DNA from 3 places in the [Clostridium] saccharolyticum WM1 genome. Region 2 is predicted to be linked to each of the others. Evidence: riboswitches for the same ligand, from Rfam matches in the RefSeq annotation. Region 2 holds a riboswitch; each other region holds the start of a gene.
What was found. A riboswitch is a leader RNA that binds a small molecule or an ion and turns the genes downstream of it on or off. The one in region 2 is predicted to bind cyclic di-GMP.
Positions count from the first base shown of each region.

Region 1: it holds a riboswitch for cyclic di-GMP, as region 2 does, so the genes downstream of both, CLOSA_RS15830 (sigma-70 family RNA polymerase sigma factor) here and CLOSA_RS17625 (sigma factor-like helix-turn-helix DNA-binding protein) in region 2, are expected to answer to the same signal.
Region 3: it holds a riboswitch for cyclic di-GMP, as region 2 does, so the genes downstream of both, tnpA (IS200/IS605 family transposase) here and CLOSA_RS17625 (sigma factor-like helix-turn-helix DNA-binding protein) in region 2, are expected to answer to the same signal.

Region 1 covers NC_014376.1:3,401,350-3,405,785, forward strand. Annotated here, with positions in the region: gene CLOSA_RS15810 (hypothetical protein) at 1-99, shown strand, start outside; gene CLOSA_RS15815 (hypothetical protein) at 116-379, shown strand; gene CLOSA_RS15820 (P-loop NTPase family protein) at 511-1,131, shown strand; gene CLOSA_RS22710 (GntR family transcriptional regulator) at 1,115-1,528, shown strand; cyclic di-GMP riboswitch class I at 1,498-1,584, shown strand; gene CLOSA_RS15830 (sigma-70 family RNA polymerase sigma factor) at 2,067-2,480, shown strand; gene tnpC (IS66 family transposase) at 2,763-4,430, opposite strand.
Region 2 covers NC_014376.1:3,781,232-3,785,667, forward strand. Annotated here, with positions in the region: gene CLOSA_RS17610 (sensor histidine kinase) at 1-983, opposite strand, end outside; gene CLOSA_RS17615 (LytR/AlgR family response regulator transcription factor) at 980-1,717, opposite strand; gene CLOSA_RS17625 (sigma factor-like helix-turn-helix DNA-binding protein) at 2,167-2,673, opposite strand; cyclic di-GMP riboswitch class I at 3,072-3,160, opposite strand; gene CLOSA_RS17630 (S-layer homology domain-containing protein) at 3,173-4,436, opposite strand, start outside.
Region 3 covers NC_014376.1:1,526,805-1,531,240, forward strand. Annotated here, with positions in the region: gene CLOSA_RS07270 (NHL repeat containing protein) at 1-2, shown strand, start outside; gene CLOSA_RS07275 (rubrerythrin family protein) at 4-549, shown strand; cyclic di-GMP riboswitch class I at 1,102-1,187, shown strand; partial or broken gene tnpA (IS200/IS605 family transposase) at 1,551-1,739, shown strand; gene CLOSA_RS23670 (hypothetical protein) at 1,763-1,957, shown strand; gene CLOSA_RS07285 (family 78 glycoside hydrolase catalytic domain) at 1,923-3,779, shown strand; partial or broken gene CLOSA_RS23760 (transposase) at 3,861-4,052, shown strand; gene CLOSA_RS07290 (VOC family protein) at 4,229-4,436, opposite strand, start outside.

The DNA of each region.
Region 1 (4,436 bases), 380 kb from region 2:
GGCGATTATTCTGAAACAATTGAGCTGCCATCTGCCAGCAACTATATAGCCGTTGAGGGCGATGGCTTCACTGGCTCTGTAGAACTGGAAATCAAATAAAAGGAGTAAAAAAACCATGAAAAATAAAATTCTAAGTATCATTGCCTTTATAACGATCTTTGTCCCAATTACTATTCTCTTTGTGTGGAAGCCGTCCGACCCGAACGCGACAGGTATCGTGATCGGTTACTTCATCTTCATCGCGCTCAGCTTTATTTATTCACTGTTTCTGTTTGCCAAAAAGCATTTGAGAGATATTTATACCAAAATTGCTCTTGGCCTGAACGCGGTGTACCTTGTGGGTATTCTGGCTTTTGTCGTGATTCCGCGTCTTATCTAAGATTGTCAGAAAAAATAACACGGGATTATCTATGAAACTGAGCGTGTATATTTGCAGTCAGCAAATCATTGCTGTATACAGTAGTCCTTGGGCATATTAATTTTTCAGGAAAGGAGCATGAACATTGTAATATGAACCGTGATGTACTGCACTGTACCGGTCTCACGAAAATAGAGGCCGGGGAAACAATCTTTCATGATATCAGCTTTAATCTGCACTACGGGAAAATCATAGCCTGTACAGGAGCCGGAACCCACGCGCTAATACGGATTTTGATCGGCAAAGATGCCAATTACATAGGGAAGTTTCAAATCGACGGGTCTATGGGATATGTGCTGCTGTCGGACACAGTCCCACTGGAGCAGACCCCCTTACAGGTCTTACAGAAAGCAAATGCAAAGCACGAAACTGACAATATGCTAACCGGTATGCTGTTGATTGCCGGGCTGGATGGTAAGGAGAAGATGCTATGCAGCGAACTGACATCAGGCGAGATCCGCAGACTGCTGGTGATACGAGAAATCCTGAAAGCTCCTGATTTATTGGTTCTGGAGGATATGTTTACAGATGCTTCAGCGTATGATCAAAAAATCATAAAGAGAATGCTCATTGAGGTTAACGCATACATAGCCGTGCTTCTAACCGCGTCCTCCGCAGAGCGTATGCGCGGACTTACTGATCAGGTTATAAATCTGAATACCGGTCAAATGAAGCTGGAAGAGGATGGGCAGCATAATGAATTTCGACAGTAAAATTCCCATCTATCTTCAATTACATAATCACTTTCAAAAATTGATTTTATCCGGTGAATTGGCACCGGGTATGCCAATTCCTTCGTTTAGAAAAATAGCGTCCGAAGCACAGGTCAACACAAATACCGTACAGCGCGCCATGATTTCTTTGGTTCATGAAGGTTTGGTGGGGAAGGAAACAGGAAAAGGTTACTCGGTGATTAAGGATCAGGAAAAAATCATGTACCGGCGTCAGGAACTGGTTCAGTATACAACCAAGCAGTTCCTGCATGCAATGAAAGCACTTGGATATGACAGGCAGCAGATCATTGAAGTGGTATTTCAATATTCCAATGACAACTCTGATTATGGTTTTGAAAATAGAATTCCGACAAAGGGCAAACTTGCCGAAAGGTAAGGACGCAAAGCCGAGGGTCTAAAGTGCGAGAGCATTATGACAGTCTGGCTGCCGTAAAGGATTGCGTATGAAACCTGCCCTTTTGCGGCAGGTTTTTTTCATAATAAATGAAAGGCGCTACCCGCCAACAAAAAAAACGTGAGTTTGGCGGGTCTATCTTAATGCCTGAATAAGCATATCGTAACCCTCCAAGCTCACCAGTTTGGAGGGTTTTCTATGTGTATTCAATATGCCTTGAACTTAAGGCGACCACTGCTCAGCAGCGGTCGGGCGTGATGAAGCGGACATCTATCTCCTACATACAGCTATAATCGGTAACTTGTCAAAAAAAGGCTATGCTGCGCATGGGCGCAGAGCGGTCACAAACACGAACTAACAGAACGTGTTAAATACGAACATATCTACAAGAGTGTATCAACGGACGACTATGTCCGCTGGTGCGCTCTTTTTGCGTTTTTAGGAGATATTCCTCGTTGTAGATCACCGCCTTCTTGTCCTTCGTTTTCAACAAAATTTTGAAAATTAGGAGGACAAACATATGTCAGTGAATAAAAAATATACCATTATTGTAAAAAGGCAGCGTGTGGAGGTCAGCGAAGCCGTCTACCGTGCCTATCATAAAGAGCGTGAAGCGGAGCGCTATCAGAACAAGCTGATTCGCCAGAATGAGCTGTCGCTGGAGCGGTTCCATGAGGATGGTGTTAACATTGATTACCTCATAGTCCGTGTTCAGCCGGACATAGTGGACAAGCTCATACATCAGGAGCAGCTGGAGTCACTGTGGGCTGCTCTTGACATCTTGCCGGAGGATGAACGCTCTCTCATTGACGAAATATTCTTCAATGAGAAAAGCGAGTCACAGATTGCTCAAAGCATTGGACTCAACCAATCTACGGTTAGTCGCAGGCTTTCAAAAATTTTATCTAAGCTGAAGAAACTAATAGAAATTTAGTTTTTTAGCGCATAGGTGTAAAGCTGATTTATCTTCTGAGGACAGGTCAGAAAAAGTCACTTCGCGTATCTTGCTGACTCTTCGTATCCCTATGGGCGTTGGCTGCTTCGTTCTTCAACGCCCGTTTGCAGTAACCGTTAAAGGCGCGCATGATAATAAAAAATAGGCACGGTGATACCTCCCTGATATCGCCGTGTCCTAAAAAAGGGTAACACTAATAGTAAATGGTAAATAACCAGTCCCGGCCAACAAGTTCGCCGCCCGATTGGGGCGGCGGTATATTTACCGTGTTTTTAGTTTTCTACAACGATCTGGCAATTCCTCTGACCACGGCATTAGTTTTACCAGTTCATCATCCGGAACATTATTTCTTGGATAATGCATTAACTGCTCAAGCAGATAAGAGAAGTACTCATACGGCTTAAGACCATTCGCTTTTGCTGTTTCAGCAATGCTATATAAGGCAGCGCTAGCCTCTGCACCGTTCTTCGAATCGATGATGTGCCAGCTGTGTTTACCAACACAGAATGAACGGATACTTCTTTCTGCATCATTGTTATCAAGAGGTATTTTCGGATCTTCAAGAAATACTCTTAAAAACTGTTCCTGATGAATGGAATAATCAAGAGCACCTGCCAGTTTTGAACTTTTATCCAGTCCCGTTTTACCTGCATTCTCTTTTATCCACTCAAAATAGGCATCCATCAGAGGTTTGACTGAGTTTTTTCTATGATCCAGTCTTTCTTCATCGGATGATTTTTCATACATATGATCCACATGATAGATAGCAGCGATCCTTTTTACTGCTTCAGCTGCTATTTTCTGTCCAGGTGTGGAAGGACCGTTTTTTCCACTGGCTTTTACAATCTCAGCGAACCGTCTTCTGGCATGAGACCAGCAGCCAGCAACCTTCAGATCATCAGACCGTTCCTTCGCCAGGGTGTGATATACCTGATAACCATCTGTCACAAGAGTCCCTTTGTATCCTTTTAGGAATTCTCTTGGGGCGGCAGTCCCTCTCGTTCCTGGATACTCGTAAAGGAAGACCGGTGGTTTTTCCGAACTGCCAGGTGAATGGTAGACCCACATGTACTGCTTACATTTTTCTGGCATTACAAAAGGGGTTTCGTCACAGTGTATATGATGGCTTTTCATAATCTCTGCCTTCATCATGTCATGTATCGGGCCAAGATAGTATTGGTGAATACGGATCATCCACCCTGCCATATCCTGTCTTGGAATGTTAACGTCATTCCTTAAAAACTCTTCAGAAAGCCGGTTTAATGGTACCGCATTGACATACTTGGCGTTAATGATGGCTCCTGCCAGTTCCGGGGTAAGGATGCTGTGACTTAATAGACGCAGAGGAACCTCTGCGCGAAGAATCCCACCGGTATCATGATTTCCGGCATATACTTTGATGTGATGCTCCAGTACTTCGAAGTGAGCCGGTACATACTTTAGCTCTTTGTATATTTCATCCGGCAGATAATGCCAGCCCTTTGGGAAGTGTTCTGAGAGCTCTTTTTCAGTACGTTCATGCGATACGACGATGGTCTCGATATCCTTCAGGTTGATATCACGCTTTCCCTTGGAACGAGGCTTGCGCTTACGAACAAGGACTGTTTCCATATCTAGTTCTTCGGGAATTCCATTCTCAGTCAGTGACTCAGCCTCATTGAGGATACACAGGTTTTCAAGATCGAAAGATAATTGTCCTTCTGTCGGCAGAGTCTTCTCAGATTTCCTGCCAAACCGATTCTGTGTAAGAATAGAGATTTGTTCCTTTAGACTTTCAACTTGATGGAGCATCTGCTCATTCTGCTTTTGAATGGTAGTATTCTGCTCCGAAATAAGCTGGAAACTTTCATGCAGCTGCAAGTAAAGCATAACAATCATATCTTTAGAGAGATTATTCAGTTCATCCTTAGTAATAGTAGTCTTTTCCATAGGATC
Region 2 (4,436 bases):
TTCACCGTTAGCTCCCGTGGGATATCCAGTTCTATCTCCGTGAGAATGCCCGACTGCTCTGCACGCTCTGCGTAGTGGCAAACAGCGGCGTTGACGGCTGGGTTTTCGCAGTAGACCTTGCTGATTTTGTGCTTCACTTGATTTTGGCTTTGCAGCAAGGCGAAAGCCTCAACCGTTTCACCTTGCTCTAAAAGTTCCTGAAGCACGTTGTTGAAGTGGCGACGGTCATGGGCGGCACGACTGTTCTGCGCTGATACCTCCTCCATCAACGCCAGCCGCTGGGACATATTGCCTGCGGCCAGTTGCAGGTATTCTCGCTCCGCCTGCATCCTTTGGTTTTCCTCTCTGACCCGATACTCCCGCTGAAGGTTTTTGAGTGAGAGGAAAATGGAGCCGTAGGCAGCAAGGCCGATGAAAATAACTAGAAGCAGTGGAACTGCCTGCTCCGTCAGCATTACGACAATGTCATCGGTGGACAGTACATAGTAGGTAAACGTGATATAAAGCCCCAGTGCCACGGCAAAGTACGCCGTCCAATGCTCAACCGCCTGCCGATATAATGGGCGCACATGCCGAACCAAAACCAGCAGAAAAACGCCAAACAGGAGGAGACGCAGCAGCGAGTTGGCATAGGGGGGATAAGGCAAATGCCTTGAGCCGACAAAGCTGAGGATAATCACAGCGTCGCTGATGTTCTGAACGGTGATATAGGAAAACAGCCACTGCATAAAGGTATCTTTGAATATCGGCCGCACCGCAAAGCAAAGCACCGCAAACAGAACAATATCCAACTTTGCAAGCAGGGTCAGGTTTCCACTGAGATAGCAGTAAACCGCCGTACCTAAATCAGCGGCGAGAATGCCCAACATCGTCAGCAATGTGACCTTTTTGGAGTATTTCGGCTGCAAAAGCGTCATCATCAGCAGAACATTGGCAGTGGTAGAGATCACCGCCCGTAGGAAATCTGGAAAATGTTCACTCATCTGCATACCTCCTTTGCCATCAGATAGTCCATATAGGCATCTCTTGCCACAGGATATTGCTTTGCCGCAATAGGTACAATCTTGCCGCCGTATAACGTGAAGTTATCCTTGGCGAAACGCTCCACCCGGCGCATATTGATAATAAAGGAGGTGTGGCATTGCAGAAAGTGCCTGTCCTTCAAAATAGATGCACAGTATTCTGAAAAATTCTCACGAAAGGTGCGGCTGGATACTTCTTCGCCGTTTGCCAAGCTGAAGATGACAGCGTGGCTGCGGTATTCACAGCAGATGATATCTGACAGCTTCATTACCCGCAGGCTCTCTGCTGTTTTGACGGCAAAAGTCTGATCCTCCGCAAGGTCTGTTTTAGAAATGGCGAGGGTCAGTGTATCAAATAGCTGCTGTTTTTCAATCGGTTTAATCAGATAATTGATAGGGCTTGCCGCATATGCCTGTAGAGCAAACTGCGGTTCCGTGGTGGCATAGATAATTTGCGCCTCACGGTCAAAGCGGCGAATTTCCTTGCCTAACTCCAAACCGCTCACCATGGGCATGACAATATCCAGTATGTAGAAATGAAAGCTCTCGGTTTCAATCGCGGTCAGTAATTTATCAGGATGAGAGAATTCTTTAATCTCTGCTTCCAATATATGAGTATCAAGGTATTCTGTTATGTATTCGTTGATGACTTCCAACTCTCTCGGCTGGTCGTCACAGATGGCAATACGCAGCATAGCGGTCACTTCCTTATGGTATTTTCTTTTCGGGGATCAGTAGGTTTTTGGGCATCAGCGGGAATAGCCCAAGAACGCCCGAAGCGGTAAACCCCCGGAATGCGTCCGGCTTGGCAGTATTGATGTACGCGCCGTTCTGATACGCCCCATTTGTACGACGCTTCCCGCGCTGAGATATATTCCTGCAAATTACTCATCCCATTCCTCTCCTATATGAATATAAAGATACAACATATATTATATGCGAATATCCGTATATTTTCAACAAATAAAATTATAGCTGCGGATGGTGCGAATTTTTATCATAAACAGGGCAACCGATATGTTAAAGTGTCTACTCCCATATTGGGAAGTCCATAACTTCCTATCAGTTGCCCCTTATCTCCTTCTATATTATAGCGGTTTACATGAGAAGTCCAAAAGGCATCACTCTCAGGTTTATTATATTTTCACAAATATAAAATTAAACTTTTGAAAAACTTTTGCAACTTTGCCGTAGCCGCCTCTATGCTTTCATGGACAGAGGTAAAAGGTACCCCTTCACGACCGGCAATCTGGCGATAGGATAAGCCCTCCACGAAATGCAGGAGAAAGCGCCGCCGCTGGATTTCTGTCAATTCTCCACTGTCCAGCAGCCGCCTTGCGGCTTCCTTGGCTTTTTGGGTATCGTTTTTATGTATCAAGTCCAAATCAAGGGGTGGTGCGGCAAGCTGCTCTGTTTCCTCCAGCCCATTGATGCTCACATCCAAACGGCTTGTCCGATTTTCATGTGTGACTTGCTCATGATAAATTTCATCCGACAAGGCTTTCAGCTCCAAAAAGTCCTGCGCTGTCTTGCCGGGGTTCTCCGCAAGGTAGTCCTCCAGTGTGATTTCTACAATGCGGTCTGCGAAGCGGTAAACAATGCCCTCGCTGAATTTATTTAGGGCATAATCACTGTCTTTATAATTTTTCAAATTCCTTTCCTCCGATCTGTTTTGCTGAAATGCGAAAACAGATCGGAGGGTGGGGAACGGCATCGTGGTTGTGCAGAAAGGCTACTGTAAGAGCCTGAGAATGGAATATATTGTAAAACAAGCAGAGATTTTGTCGGAAAAAATAAGTCAGCACTATGCCCATGGCAAAATACTGACTTTTTTAGGTATACACTATTAAATTGCAGGTTTGAATAGGAGTATGTATCGAATGTTCTTGCTCTATTTACACCTCGAAAAGGGATAAAAGCGGAATATCTTCATATGGATACCTCTCTCGCCATAGCCATAGCGAAAGCCGGTATCACGAAGTCCAAAGCATCCGTTAAAAACCGCAAAAGCCTGCCCTCCGAGTATGAAGGACAGGCTTTTGCTTAACTGTCAGCAGCCAGACTATCATAGCGTCCTAAGACACCTTAGACCCTCGGCTTTGCGTCCCCGGCTTTTGCCGGGTTTGCCCATAGCTTATTGATTTGTTTTTTTACTTCTCTGGTACTCTGAGTACATCGCCGGGAATGATGAGAGAAAACCGGCTCTTGTTGTTCAGCCGTTCCAGCTCACTCATGGGGCAGCCCAGCTTGCGAGATATGCTCCAGAAGCTATCGCCCTTTTGCACGGTGTAGGTGGTGTACCGCAAATTCTTCGGCACATCCGCTGTCACGCCGTACTGGTCAAAGGTATAGGTCGCTCCGTCGATGTCCTGCTTGCCGGTGAGGGGCTTGCCATCCTTGAAGTACATCCATTTGCCGGAATCGTTCATGGACCAGCCCTGCGCCGTGGAGCTGGAAATTACCAGCTCCACAAAGCGGCGCAGTACAGCAGACACCTCGGCTCTTGTGGCTGTACCCTGCGGATCAAAGAGATTGCCGTTTTTGCCGCTGATTACGCCTGCCATTTGCATCTGCTTCACGTCTTCCTTGGCGTAGGTGCTGATTTTAGCGTTATCTGTAAAGATATTTTCGATATGAACCTTCGGCAGAGTATAACCGATGGTCTTGGCATAGTTGCTCATAATGACCGCCATCTGCTCACGGGTGATGGACTGATCCGGGGCAAACTTTCCATTTCCAACCCCGTTTATAATGTTATTATTGCTTGCCCACTCAATGTAGTTCATATAGTAAGCATCGTTCTTCACATCGGTGAAGCTGCTTTTTGTGTAGCCGTTCACATCGGCGTTTGCCAGCCGTCCAAGGGCGGTGACGAACATTCCTCTTGTCATAGCCGTGTTCGGGCTGAAGGTAGTGTTGGAAGTGCCGCTAAACAATCCACGGCTCACCACAAACTCAATATCTTCCTTTGCCCAATGAGCCGCAATGTCCGTAAATGCGGTGTTAGTCTGTTTATAGCCGATGCCATAGGTGGAAAAATGATCGGTGCTGAAACGCAGTACCTGTGCCACACTGTCATAGACTGAGTTTGTGAGCCAGTGTACCTTGCCCTTGGCGTCCACATAGACCGCCTGCACATTCCCGGCCTTTTCATTTGCGCCGAGGGTATATGGGATGGTTACCGATACGCTGCCTGTGCCGAAGCTGCTAACTTCCTTGCCGTTGCCGTAGTTCACCTTGAGGTCGAATACCGAGCGGCTACCGATGGCTTTTTTCGCATCACCGGTCAGCTTGCTACTGTCCCCACGGGTGGCAGTGATGTTGACATCCGATTTTGCCTGTTTGTTAATTTCCTGCACGGTAGCCAAATTCATGCCGATTCGGATGTCGGGGTTGTCCACCACCACAATGGTG
Region 3 (4,436 bases), 2.3 Mb from region 2:
GATATGATGAGCTTTATAGAAAGTGATACATATAAGAATTTAGTTATGTTATATGAAAAAGAGTTAATGTTTAGTGCACGATATGAATTATATAGCCTGATTGCAAGAAGTGATGGTTTTATTGAATATGCAAACATTTACGATTCTTTCGCAAGGCAAGATCGTGAACATGCTCGCATATGGTTGAGAAACTTAAGTCAGGGAAATTTACCTGGAACGGCAGAAACTTTGATTGAATCAGCGAAAGCTGAAAACAATTTGGCTAGTATTGAGTATCAAAATGCTATTCAGGTAGCTCGGCAAGAAGGTTACAATGAAATTGTCTCATTAATGGCTGGAATTGCAAACATAAATTTTAATCATGAATTAGTATTTCAACAGATGTATAATAACATTATATTAAATCAGGTTTACTGTAAACCAAACGAAATTTTGTGGACCTGTATACAATGTGGAAACATTATGTCAGGTCTTTGTGCTCCTGAGATTTGTCCTGTCTGCGGATTTCCTCAAGGTTATTATCGCCCTCTTAACGATTGTATCTATTAATTTTAAACTATTTATTAGATAGTTAACGAATGGTTAATTTTAATACAACCAAGTACAGCTATATGAACATGGAAGCAATTTTTGTCTTATAGATGCTATATTTTAAAAGTTAGGTTCACAGTACTTAAAAGCAGTTCACTCCACCAGGAGAGTGGTCTGCTTTTTTTAAGCCTGTTTCAGGTTTAGTGATGTGACGTGAAAGAGAAATGCTTACTCAAAGAAAATTGCAGAAAAAAACAATTAAAATATATTGTTAATATAACAGATATATCAAGGCAGTTTTGTTTCCTCTATAATATTCCCCAGTATTGTAAATTATGTGTATTTTGCACATTAAATGATATTACTAATTGTTGTTATCTATTGTACTTGTTATAATTTGCGCAGTTACAGAAATTAACAAAAGTATCCTTTTGCTATAAATGCATTTATTTAAGAATGAAACAAATGCATGTAATTTTAAACAAGTTTTACAGAGTTCAATGCGTATTATTATTACCTGATCCATTTAGAACAGAAGTAGCCATTATAAATAAATAGTTACTATTAAAAATAAGTCAAAGGAAAACCTGTTAAAAAAGGGACGCAAAGCCGAAGGTCTAAGGCGTTTCTTGTACTATGTTTGCCCAGTTGTCAGAATAATTTATTAGGCGTTTGTCCTCATTTGAAGGCAGGTTTTTGTGTTTTGTAACGTCTTTCAAACAAGGAAGATACCAGTTTTTGCATATTACTTAGATAAGAGGTTATCTGTATGCTTCATTCCAACATCTGTTTTTTGAGGTGGAGATAAAGACAGCCGAGTACGTACACGTGCTGATTTTTTTGCTTATGGGCTTTAGCCTGTTGAACATGGGTGAGTTTCTCTTTAAGAGAAATGAATCCATGTGAAATAATAAACCACCCGCTATGCGGGTGCGAGTCAGTAAGTTATACAAAAAATCACCTTTCCGATTATAATAGAGGTGTCCAAGCCACTATTAGAGAAAGGAAAGGTGATTTCAATGGCGAAGAAAGCCAATGAACTGGCACACACGAAATGGATGTGCAAATATCATATCGTCTTCACACCTAAGTATAGACGAAAAGTAATTTATAATCAATACAAGGAAGATTTGAGAGAAGTCTTGAAGCAACTATGTAATTATAAGGGGGTCCAAATCTTAGAAGGCCATATTATGCCGGATCATGTACGTGAAACGGAAGCAGATGTGTTATTCAAACAGATGAGACTTGGAAAGCGTCAGATTCAGTTATTTTGGATGCTTCGATCTATAATGGGGAAACCAGGGACGATAGCAAAAATCCATCGGTTCGGACATCTTGTATAAAACAGGAGGTAACATACAGGTTGGTTCCTGAAAATACATCCGTCAATTTTTGTCTCTCCCAAAGGAGAGCAGATTCTTGATTTTGGGCAGAATATGGTGGGTTTTTGTAAATTCATCTGCCGTGAAGAAAGAGGCGGGCAAATACATCTTCAATATGGGGAAGTACTGCAGCAGGAATGCTTTTATAATGGCAATTACAGGTCGGCAAAGGCGGAATATAACTATACATCAGATGGGTGTATAAAAGAAGTGGAGCCATTCTTTACATTCTATGGTTTTCGTTATGTAAAGGTTTCTGGTATAAGCAAGATTGACCCAAAGGATTTTACCGGAGTGGTTTTGTATTCTGACCTTCAACAAACCTTGCAGGTAAGTACGGATCATGTAAAATTAAACCGGTTGATGCAAAATTCCTTATGGGGACAGAGGGGAAATTTTATTGATATACCAACGGACTGTCCCCAACGGGATGAGCGACTTGGCTGGACGGCAGATGCCCAGGTTTTTGTGAATACTGCCTGCTATCATATGGACTGTTACAGCTTTTATAAGAAATATCTGAATGACTTGCGCTATGATCAAAAGGTTCATTACGAAGGTGATATCCCAATGTATTCTCCCTCCTTAAAAAAAGCGGCTGGCAGTGGCGGGGCAGTATGGGCAGATGCGGGAACCATAATTCCGTGGAATTTATATCAGGCCTATGGAGATAAAAGGCTGCTTGATGAAAATTATAGTATGATGAAGGAATATACGGATACGGTAATTACGGTAGATAAAAAAGACGGAAACCATCATATTATAACATCAGGATTTACCTACGGGGACTGGCTGGCACAGGATGGAGTATGTCCCCAGGCTTTGTTAGGAGGAACCGATGAAAATTTTATTAAAAGTATCTACTATAAAAACAGTCTGGATTTAACGGCTAAGGCAGCCAAAGTATTACGTAAAAAGGAAGATGAGAGATACTACTCATCACTTTCAAATCAAGTAAGAAAGGCAATTCTCAGAGAATACTTTACACCGGTTGGCAAACTGGCTGTTGATACACAGACAGCATATGTTCTCTCACTTTATTATCAGGTTTTTATTGATAAAAACAAGGTAATTGAAGGCTTGAAGGCCAGATTGAAGAAAGATCTCTACAGAATTAAGAGTGGTTTTACCGGAACCCCTCTGATGCTGCCGGTGCTGTTTGAAAATGGTATGGATGAGGAAGCCTACCGGATACTTTTTAATGAAGAATTTCCGGGCTGGCTCTATGCTGTGAATCTTGGCGCAACGACGATATGGGAGAGGTGGAATTCCATGCTGCCGGATGGAAGGGTGAATGGAATAAACATGAATTCTTTCAATCATTATGCATATGGTTCCGTATGTGAAGCAATCTATAAATATATAGCTGGTCTAAAGTTTACGAAGGCCGGATGTAAGTGCGCCCTCATCGCTCCAAAGCTGAATTATAGGCTAAAGCACATGAAGTTAGCCTTTGAATCTCCATTAGGTACGTATCAAATTGAATGGTTCATTCAAGAAGACGGAGTCTTCCAAATGGATGTCATGATACCTTATGGAGCAACAGCCAAGGTCATTCTGCCTAACCATAAGGACAAAAGGATAGATGAGTTAACTTCAGGAGAATATCATTATTGTTATATGCCGGTCATAGATTATCATCATCCATTCAGTGAATCCTCGATAGTACTTGATCTCCTTAGCAATAAGGAGGCAAACCGAGTTTTCCGTGAAAGACTGCCAAGAATATATGCTATGGTAACCGGAGAAGATGAAGAGTTTCTAGCGATGGACCTAATTGCTTTTGGTTATCATAAAATGTTTGGAACATCTTTGGACGAAATAGCAGAAGCAGGAAAAGCATTAAGAGTAATTAAGGTTTAATCATAAACCTTAAAAGAAATCGAAACTTTGCTTTCAGAAAGAAAACCCAGTTAAGAATGGAACAGATGTCAATGCTCTCATGTCCGTAGAATTATTTACACCACAAATGCCATAGAGGGCATTATCGTCAGCTCCGGAAGGTCACTAAAAGCAAGACGATATTTCCAATAGAGAACAGCCTGTGAAAAAGCTATATCTGACAGTTATGGATATCACAAAAAATGGACCGGTCACCGGCAGGACTGGGGTCAAATAATTTCCCAGTATTTATAATACAAACATGGGCAAGAACCTATGAAAAATAGCCTTGCCCATAAATTACTACTAAAATTTTATATCAGTTTTTCGCGTTTACACGGACTTTGTAATAGCCTCTGACAAAAGCCCATGCCTCGGTACGCCATCCATCTGCCTCGGCGATAAAGAAATGGCTTCCAACTAGTGAATCTTTACATAAGGCTTTTAACAAATGCTACAGGGAACATGGTTCTCTCCGCAGTTTCCTCAATGCTTAGTCCTTGTGCTAAAAAACGTTTTGCTACACTTGTCATGCTTTCGGCCACTTCTACTATAAATTTATCATAGTCATAAAATCTTATAACACTCTGTCCCCAAGGATATTCTTTCGCCTTGTGAATAAATTCAATTCCTTCCGTG